DNA from 3 places in the Chryseobacterium sp. JK1 genome. Region 2 is predicted to be linked to each of the others. Evidence: riboswitches for the same ligand, from Rfam matches in the RefSeq annotation. Region 2 holds a riboswitch; each other region holds the start of a gene.
The links. Region 2 has a riboswitch for S-adenosylmethionine ahead of ACQ76T_RS15840 (SusC/RagA family TonB-linked outer membrane protein). Riboswitches for the same ligand answer to the same signal wherever they lie in the genome.
Positions count from the first base shown of each region.

Region 1: another riboswitch for S-adenosylmethionine. It lies ahead of ACQ76T_RS16595 (alpha/beta fold hydrolase); the one in region 2 lies ahead of ACQ76T_RS15840 (SusC/RagA family TonB-linked outer membrane protein).
Region 3: another riboswitch for S-adenosylmethionine. It lies ahead of ACQ76T_RS22280 (TonB-dependent receptor plug domain-containing protein); the one in region 2 lies ahead of ACQ76T_RS15840 (SusC/RagA family TonB-linked outer membrane protein).

Region 1 covers NZ_JBODRU010000002.1:766,827-770,110, reverse strand. The annotation lists gene ACQ76T_RS16600 (ACT domain-containing protein) at 1-646, opposite strand, end outside; gene ACQ76T_RS16595 (alpha/beta fold hydrolase) at 651-1,589, opposite strand; SAM riboswitch class I at 1,648-1,755, opposite strand; gene ACQ76T_RS16590 (MGH1-like glycoside hydrolase domain-containing protein) at 1,944-3,284, shown strand, end outside.
Region 2 covers NZ_JBODRU010000002.1:622,129-625,412, forward strand. The annotation lists gene pckA (phosphoenolpyruvate carboxykinase (ATP)) at 1-505, shown strand, start outside; gene ACQ76T_RS15830 (hypothetical protein) at 553-993, opposite strand; gene ACQ76T_RS15835 (type II 3-dehydroquinate dehydratase) at 1,061-1,468, opposite strand; SAM riboswitch class I at 1,712-1,808, shown strand; gene ACQ76T_RS15840 (SusC/RagA family TonB-linked outer membrane protein) at 1,892-3,284, shown strand, end outside.
Region 3 covers NZ_JBODRU010000006.1:80,213-83,496, reverse strand. The annotation lists gene ACQ76T_RS22280 (TonB-dependent receptor plug domain-containing protein) at 1-1,461, opposite strand, end outside; SAM riboswitch class I at 1,554-1,659, opposite strand; gene ACQ76T_RS22275 (alpha-amylase family glycosyl hydrolase) at 1,756-3,284, opposite strand, start outside.

The sequences.
Region 1 (3,284 bases), 140 kb from region 2:
CTTCCTCAGTCCAATTACCGTCAAATCCTTTTTTGTTAAATGCTATTTTTTTAGAATTGGCAACTGCCACCACTTTAAGATCTATATTCTTACGTCTTTTGATCTCATCTGAAGATTCTAACACCTGATTGATCAATGTTTTCCCTACGTTTCCATGACCTATAATAGCAAGATGAACGGTTTTGGGTTTTTTGAAAATTTCGGATTCTATGATATTCTTGGTCTTTTCGTCCTGAGAAGAAGTCACTACAATATTGACCCTATTCTCTCCTGCGATCTGATTTAAAAGCAAAGGAAATACATTATTTCTCGCCAGCTCTGCAAGGACTTTATTAAAATCTTCTGATACAAAACCTAGTACAGAAACATTATTGATGCTATAAATTTGGGAAACTTTCCCTGATTTTCTTTCTGCTTCAAACTCATCAATAAGACAGGCTACTGCTTTTTCTGCATCATTTTCGTGAACCAATATTGAGATTCCGTTTTCTACAGCCTGCTGAGAGATTACTCCTACACTGATTCGTGCCAAAGTGAGTGCTTTAAAGATTCTTCCATCAATTCCGATTTCTCCTAGAAAATCTTCGCCTTCAAATTTGATGATTGATCTGTTCTTTAAAAATTTTATTTCATTAACCTTTTTCATTACTTTATAAAATGTTTTTTATGATATTATTTAATTGTTGATATTCCATTAGGAAGGCATCATGCCCGTGTATAGATTGGATCTCGTGATAAGAGGCTTCCTTATTTTTCTCTTTCAATTTCTCGAAGCACATTCGGATTTCAGAAGCAGGAAAAAACAGGTCTGTATCTACGGAGATCATGTGCATTCGTGCTTCTATTCTCTCTAAGGCTGATTCATCAGCGTTGATATTCATCAGTAAATGATTCATCAATTGATATGCTTTCAAACTAAATCTTTCGTTTAAAGCATTACCGTGATATATTAACCAGTCTTCTGATTCTAAGCGCTGTTTGTCCTGATTGTATGTATTCTGAAATCTGCTGTTGAGCGATTGTGGAGTTCTGTAGCACAACATAGCATGAATTCTTGCTTTCTGTAGAGGTTCATCTTTATCATTTAATAAAAATTTCTGAACCATACACTGTGCATGAAGCCAGTCGTGTGTTCTGTAGTCACAAGCTATCGGGATAAATATTTCTGCAAGCTTAGGTTGCTTGGCAAGCATTTCCCAGGCAATTCCTCCTCCCAGAGAGCCTCCAATAATGGCATATAAGTTTTTGATATGTAAAGCTTCTAATCCTTTCAGAAATATATTGGCTATATCTGAAGGGGTAAAGCTTTCATAGTCTTCAATTAAAAAAGTATCATAACCGTTTCCGGGTATATTGAAACAAAGAACGGTATATTGCTCCGTATCTACGACCTGATCTTTACCTACCAAATTTTTCCACCAGCCTTGTTCTCCGGATACTGTTGAATTTCCGGTAAGTGCATGGTTGATAAGAATAATAGGAGCTGTAAACAGGTCTTTCCCGAAAAGCTCATAGCTTAACAAGATATTGCATTCCTTTTGGGAATTGGTTTGATACGAAAGATTAATATAGTTTAGTTCTGTTTTCAATTCTATTATTTTAATACAATTGAAAATGCCACAGGAAATGGCTGAAAAGAACTTCAGTAAGTTATCTGTCCAAAATCACTTTGGTAGAACGTAGCACCTTCTCTGCATGCGCAAAGGGTTGCTAAGGTTTCATAGGGTCTAATCCCTCAACCTTTCTTGATAACATTTTCAATATTTGAATGAACGAATGGTGCAAAGGTAGCTCTTTTCTTTTAATTTCAAAAAAAAAATAATTTAATATTTTAAAAAGCCTTTAAACACAAGTATTTCAGGGCTATATTAATAATTATTCAGATGAAAGGAATTGGAATTATTTTTCAAAAAAACTAACTTCGTGTGGAAAAATGTTGAGATATGACTGCCGAAAAGGATAGATTACAAGATACCAAATGGAAAAACTGGGGACCTTATGTAAGCAACCGGCAATGGGGTAACGTACGGGAAGATTACAGTAGAGACGGGAATGCCTGGAACTTCACCAACCACAATAATGCGGAGAGCTATGCCTACCGCTGGGGAGAAGAAGGTATTGCCGGAATATCGGATGTAAAGCAGCTGTTTTGCTTTGCATTTTCATTCTGGAACAAGAAAGATAAGATCGTAAAGGAGCGTTTCTTTGGTTTGAGCAATCCACAGGGAAATCATGGGGAAGATATTAAAGAAATTTTTTATTATCTGGACAACACTCCTACCCACAGCTATATGAAGATGGTGTATAAATATCCCATCAATGCGTTTCCTTATGATGATCTCGTTACAGAAAACGGAAGACGTGGCAAAAAAGATCCGGAGTATGAAATCTTTGATACAGGGATCTTTGACAATGATGAATATTTCGATATTTTTATTGAATACTGTAAAGCCGATCACAACGATATCCTCGCCAGAATCACGGTGTGTAACCGCAGTCAGCATAATGCTCCGATTGTTGTAATACCTACAGCCTGGTTCCGAAATAACTGGAAATGGGGATACAATACTTATAAAGGAGAACTGAACGCTTATTCTCATGACGGAAGCATTAATATTGCACATGACAGTGTTTCTATCAAGAAATTATACTCGAGAAACGTCAATGCACAACGTGTTTTCTGTGATAATGAGACCAATACTTCTAAACTGTATGGGAATCCTTTGCCTGAAAATCATTATTTCAAAGATGGGATCAATGATTTTCTTATTCATCAGACCAATACAGTAAATCCTGAACAAAAAGGAAGTAAAGCTTCTTTTCTGATTGATGAAATGATTGGACCAGGACAATCCAAGGTTTTTGAATTCAGATTATGTCCCAATGAAACAGATGCTCCTTTTTCCGGATTTGATGAAATTTTCAATAATAGAAAAACTGAAGCTGAAGATTTTTACAACGAAATTCAATACGATACAACCAATGAAGATGAAAGAAATGTACAAAGACAAGCCTTCGCTGGACTTCTCTGGAACAAACAGTTTTATCATTACAATATCGGAAAATGGCTAAAAGGCGATCCCAATTTTGAAGCTCCAAGAAACTTTAATGAATATGTAAGAAATACAGAATGGAACCATCTTCACAATAAAGATATCATTTCCATGCCTGATAAATGGGAATATCCATGGTATGCAACGTGGGATCTGGCTTTCCACTGTGTTCCTTTCTCCATTATTGATGCCGAATTTGCCAAAGGCCAACTTCTGTTGCTCACAAAAGAA
Region 2 (3,284 bases):
GGCACAATACCACTTCCTTTGCGGATATACTTCAAAATTAGCTGGAACAGAAAGAGGAATTACTGAACCTCAGCCATCTTTCTCTCCTGCATTTGGTGAAGCATTCCTTACATTACACCCAACAATGTATTCAAAAACATTGATCGGTAAAATGAAAGAACACGGTGCTAAAGCATACTTGGTGAATACAGGATGGAATGGTACAGGAAAGAGAATTTCTCTGAAAGATACCAGAGCAATCATTGATGCAATTATCGACGGTTCTATTGATAACGCTGCTAAAACTCAGGTTCCAATCATGAATCTTGAGATTCCTACAGCACTTCCAAATGTTTCTGAAGGAATCTTAGATCCAAGAGATACCTACGAAAATGCTTCAGATTGGGAAGAAAAAGCAAAAGATCTTGCTTCGAGATATATCAAAAACTTTGAACAGTATTGTGATACTGAAGAAGGAAAAAGATTAATCGCTTCCGGACCTCAATTACAAGAACAAACTATCTAATAGTTGTACATACATAAAAGAGCCTCATCACAGATGAGGCTCTTTTATTATTTATATTTTTTACAGCTTTCAAGCAGTTCATTTTGTTCATCCAGCTTTCGAACCGTCGACCTGATCGATTCTTCACTCAATCTTTTAATAATCATAAAATGTCTTGAAGAAAAATAAGGCTCTTCATTCAGTATCTTATCTAAATATTTGGGAGTGACGAAAGTAAGCCAATATTTCTGACAATTGGAAAATTCAATCGTTACCTCTATGGCATCACATTCAGGATTTTCTATTTGATCGTCAATTTGAATATCAGTGATTTCCGGATCTACTTCCAAACTAAAATAATATTTTGAATACCATTTTAATTTATCCTCATCATTGCAAATTCTTATGTTTTGAAGGTTCATTTCCTCAATAATATAAGCCTTTCGCTTTGTCAATTGCTGAGAATAGACTCCAATAGAAGTACAAAAAACTTCACCTTTTATCTCCATAAATTGTCATTAATCATCTAGCTATCCACAATTATCTGTGGAAATCTGCGACATCCGTGGTGAAAAATTACTTCAAACTCAATATAGCCAACCTATACCCATCCATTCCAAAGCCAGATAAAACGGCGTCAGTATTAGCTGCTGTTACAGACTTCTGTCGGAATTCCTCTCTTTTATAAATATTACTGATATGAACCTCAACTTTAGGCTTTCGGATATTTTTTAAACAATCCGCTATGGCATAGGAATAATGCGTGAAAGCTCCGGGGTTAATAACAACCGCATCAAAATCATCTTCCTGAAGTCGGTTGATCAATTCCCCTTCAATATTGGACTGATAATATTTTAATTCATGAGAAGGAAACTCGGTTCTTAAAACTTCCAAATAACTATCCATAGAAACGCTTCCATAGATTTCGGGTTCTCTGGTGCCTAAAAGATTCAGATTAGGTCCATTTATAATTAAAACTTTCATTCTATAAAATTAAAAAGTTTTTTCAATTAAAAAGCTAAAAAATAAGATCATATCTCAATTTTGTTCATTGAATTATCGATAATGATATTTGTCATATTTATCAAAGTGATAATTTTTATAAAGTGCTATTTTGGTGAGTTTTATAAAATATTTTGTTAATTTTTGAAAAATTATCATGAAAAAACAATAAGTCTACTTGTTTTGTAGACTAAAAGTTTATAGCTTTGCAACCATATTTCGATCGGCTTATAAAGAAAGATGGAGGGAACTGACCCAGTGAAATCTTGACAACCTGCTATGCGTAAGGTGTCACATTCAGCCTATAAAGGAAAAATAAGCATTTGGTTTATCGTATTTATCGATGCCCTTTGCTGACTTTTCTGCAAGGGGCAAAATTTTAATATTTGGTAAATAAAATTGATTATGATTAATAAAACTTTATTTAATTCTAAAGTTTGGATTCCGTCAGTGGCTGCATTTTTCTTAGGAATTGCAAATGTAAGCGGGCAGACTTCCAAACCGAAAAAAGATACCCTCCGTGAAAAGGAGATTGATGAGGTGGTAGTGGTAGCTTATGGTAAAGCCAAAAGAAACAGCTATACCGGTTCAGTAGCAACTATTTCAAGCGATAAAATCAATAATAGACCCGTAACCAATATTACCAAAGCTTTGGAAGGACAGGTACCGGGGATTCAAACCACAAGTGCTTCAGGACAGCCGGGGGCAATTTCTACCATCCGAATCAGAGGGGTTGGGTCGGTAAGTGCTTCCAGTGATCCGCTATATGTAGTAGACGGTATTCCTTTTGATGGAAACCTGAACGCAATAAGTCCTAACGATATTGAATCTATAAGTGTTCTGAAAGATGCTACAGCAAGTGCATTGTACGGTTCCAGAGGGGCCAACGGAATCATCATTATTACAACAAAATCAGGAAAAAAAGGAGAAGCGAAAGTAAACTTTAACATCAGTCAGGGATTTTCAGGCAGAGCGGTCAAAGACTATCAGCAGGTGAATACGGACCAGTATTTCCAGCTGTATTGGGAAGCATTGAGAAACGGGTATAAGTCCGATAAGATTTCTTCTCAGCAGGCTGCACAAATGGCATCCGATAATTTGGTTTCCACTCTGGGAATAAACCCATATGGACCTAATTATTCACGACCAGTAGGAACAGACGGAAAATTACTGCCAGGTGCAACTGCTCTCTGGAATGACGACTGGAGAGATATTTTACAGAGAGTTGCTTCAAGAAATCAGGTGGATTTGGATATCAGTGGAGGAAGTGAGAAAAGCAACTATTTCTTTTCATTAGGATATCTGGATGATAAAGGGATGGCTATCGAATCAGGATTCAAAAGATATAATACAAGACTAAAGATTAATTCTGAAGTGAAAAAATGGCTGAACGTAGGAGTGAACTTAAGCTATACCAACAGTATTCAGAATGCGCCTACATCTTCAGATTCCAAGTCAAGTAATATCATCAATGCGGCAAGATTTATTCCTTCATTTTATCCTTACTATGAAAGAAATCCAGACGGATCTTACATATTAGACGCTAATGGGAATAACATTTATGATTTTGGAAAATACAGGCCTACAAGTGCCCTTCAGAACCAAAATGCCGCAGCTACCTTACCTTTAGATAAGAATGAAAACAAGGAAGATAACTTTTCAGGAAAAGGGTTTATGGAATTTACTTTCTTACCGGAATTAAGATTCAAGAGCAGCTTTTCAGTAGATTTGGTAAATTATAACGGACACTATTATTCGAATCCGCTGTTGGGAGAAAGTGCTGAGATTGGTGGAACAG
Region 3 (3,284 bases), on a different contig from region 2:
TTTTTTATCCAAATCGTAGGAAACATCAGCATACACTGCAGTGGAATGTCTGTCTTTTTTAAGTGCATTTTTGGGAGAAAAACCAATAAAAGATTGTGAGCCCCCTGCTGCTTCCGTTACTACCGATCCTTCTACCGCAACGTTACCATTAACATCATATTTAGCATAAGAAGCCTCATCTCCTGCCTTGATCTGATATTGTTCAAACCTGAATTCTCCTCCAAAGGCAAAATTGAACCTGTTTATATTTTTAGAAACATCAAGATTGATGGTATTCTGAAGAAAGCTATGGGCTCCCGCGTAAAAACTTGTTGGAGATTTGGCCCCCAATGAAGCATTATTGGTATTGCTTACGTTATAATTGAAGGTATTGCTTCCAAAAGTATTGCTTAGATCGATCAACCAGTTGTTAACATTATATTTTGCTCCTAAAGCATAGGAAACATCATAAATCTGAGAGTTTAATACGGCCTGAAATCCATTAGGATAAATGGATGAAACAATATTATTTTTTTCACTGGGAAGTCTTCTGAACCCAAACCCTTTACCTTCTTTGATACTAAAACCTCCAAAAGAATAAAGTTTCAACCTGTCATTTAAAGGATATTCTGAATTAAAAAACAATTGTCCCTGTTTAATCTGAGCATCTCCAATCTGGAAGTTGAAATCATCCCGGGTTAACCCTCTTGCTTTTATTTCAGCATCATCTGCGTTTTTAGCATCGTTAAAGTTAGGAGCAAATTCATACGCAAAATTATCTCCGAAAATATCCAGATCATGGTTCTGCGTTCTCGTTGTTTTCCCTCTGTGGCTCAACTGTAATGAAAGGTTGACATAACCTCCTTCCTTTCCAAGGGAAGTTCCGTAGTTCGCACCTGCCTGATAAGTATCTCCATCATTTCTCCCACTCAATCCATAGGTGATACTCGCAGAAGCCCCCGGATTTTTTTTAAGGATAATATTAATGACTCCGGCAATGGCATCAGACCCATATTGTGCTGCAGCACCGTCTCTCAGAACTTCTATTTTTTCAATAGCAATAACAGGAATAGTGCTCAAATCTGTTCCTACAGAACCATTTCCTACAGTATTTTGATAATTGACCAGAGACGTGGTATGTCTTCTTTTTCCGTTCACCAAAACCAGAACCTGATCAGGACCCATCCCTCTTAAAGTAACAGGATCTATATGTTCTGTACCGTCTGAAGCAGATTGTCTCACGGAGTTAAATGAAGGGATCACGTAATTCAGTAAATCCTGAACGGTGATCTGAGGAGATGCTTTTTGTATTTTTTCAATATTGATAACATCTACAGGAACCGGTGTTTCCAGTTTTGTTCTTTTAGCATTACGGTTTCCGACGATAATGATATCTTCGATCTGTTTTCCTTTTTCCTCTTGCTCCTGAGCTGCTATTCCAATAGTTCCAAGCAGTAATACGGCTATGCTTAATTTTTTCATTTTTGTTTTGCCCATTAAAAATAAATCCTGCGAAATTGCTCCGCAGATGTATAAGACTTCAAGAAATGGAATTCATATAGAAATGTTGACTTCACTTATCTCCCCCAACGGGTTGGAATTAGCACCTTTACACCTTTGGAAATGTGTCGGTTGCTAAGGTTTCACTGGGCCAAATCCCTCCACCTTTCTTGATAAATCTACTGCAAAGGTAGAGTATTTTTTTAATATGCAAAAAGGCAAATCTGTTAATTTACAAATTTGCCTTTTTATCTGTTTGATATCGTGAATATTAATTTATCTCACCACCATCTTTTGAATCACAATTCCTGTATATGATTTTAATTGAACAAGATACGTCCCGGAAGGATAATTTACTTTCTGTTCGTAAGTTCCGTTTTCCTGGTTCAGTTTAAACGAGTCTAATTTTTTACCACTCATATCGGAAATGATAATTTCTCCGTTCTTAGCTTTGTTAAAAACCAGTTTCACCTGCCCATTCTTTATAGGATTATCGGCAATCTGAAGCGAAAGTCTGTGAGAAGCATTTACGTCTGTTGTTGATAAAGCTCCTGCATAATTTCCAAAGATTCTGAATTCTCCGGGTTGCAGACTTATAGGAGTGGTTGTTGAAACGATATTAGAAACAGTATTATCCATTAGGTTCTGCCATTGCCCTGTATAAGGAAAGTAAGGAACAACATTTTGTACAGCAGTACTGTAATTAGCCAAAACCACTACATTTTTCATTCCAGTAAGCGTATCATCATATACGTAGATTCTTGTAATCAACCCATCAGGATCATTGGTAAGGTTGTTAGATTCTATGGTATAGGTTTTAGATTTAAATACCTGATGAGTGCTTCTTATATCAATTATTTTAGCCCAAGTATCGTACACTGATTTTCGGGCAGCATCCGTATCATATCCTAAGCTAAATGCAATAGGTTTTTCATCTGTTCGGCATCCGTTGTCAATTGTTCCGTTTACACATCTGTTAATACTGAATTCATAGCCAAGTTCACCAAACTGCCAGATCATTTTTGGGCCGGGAATGGTGAAGAATGTAGCTCCGAACGTCTTCATTCTGTCAAGTGCTGTATTGAGATTTTTAACATTATAACTTCCATTAACTGCTCCGTAAGCAAGATTTTTAAACATGAGTCTTTCTTCATCATGGCTTTCTCCATATCCTACCGCACGCATATTGGTAAACCCATGAAGGCTGTTGTTCATTCTGTCATAATTGCTGTTCTCTTTATAACCCATGGTATTTTGGTTGTAAGGATCGGTCTGTTTATTCCAAAGCAGTACACCTTTTCCTTCTGAAACTCTGTAATTCGCCCATTGCTGCTCTTCGGCATCTGTTCCTAAATGTTCAAAAATCATATACGAATTCGGGTCTATAGCCCATTGTCTATCTGCATAGTGTTTCAGAATGTCTACTCTGTCCTGTTGATAAGCGTTGGTACAGGCTTCATCATTTTCAGAACAGCTTTGGGTAAATCCTTTTGTAAGATCCCATCGGAAACCGTCTATATGATACTCTGTAAGCCACTGCTGAAGACATCTTTCAACATAATATTGAGTGGAAAGGCTGGTATGGTTAAAATCATTGAAGACATTATAAGAATGTTTCGGAACCTGATTGAAATAAGGATTGTCTGCAGCTACATCTCCATAGCCGTCACCATCCGGATCAATATTCCAAAGTCTTACTAAAGGCGATCTTCCTGTTGCATGATTGAAAGCAACATCCAGAATAACGGCAATTCCGTTCTGATGACAGAGATCTACAAATTCTTTAAACTTTTCAGGAGTTCCAT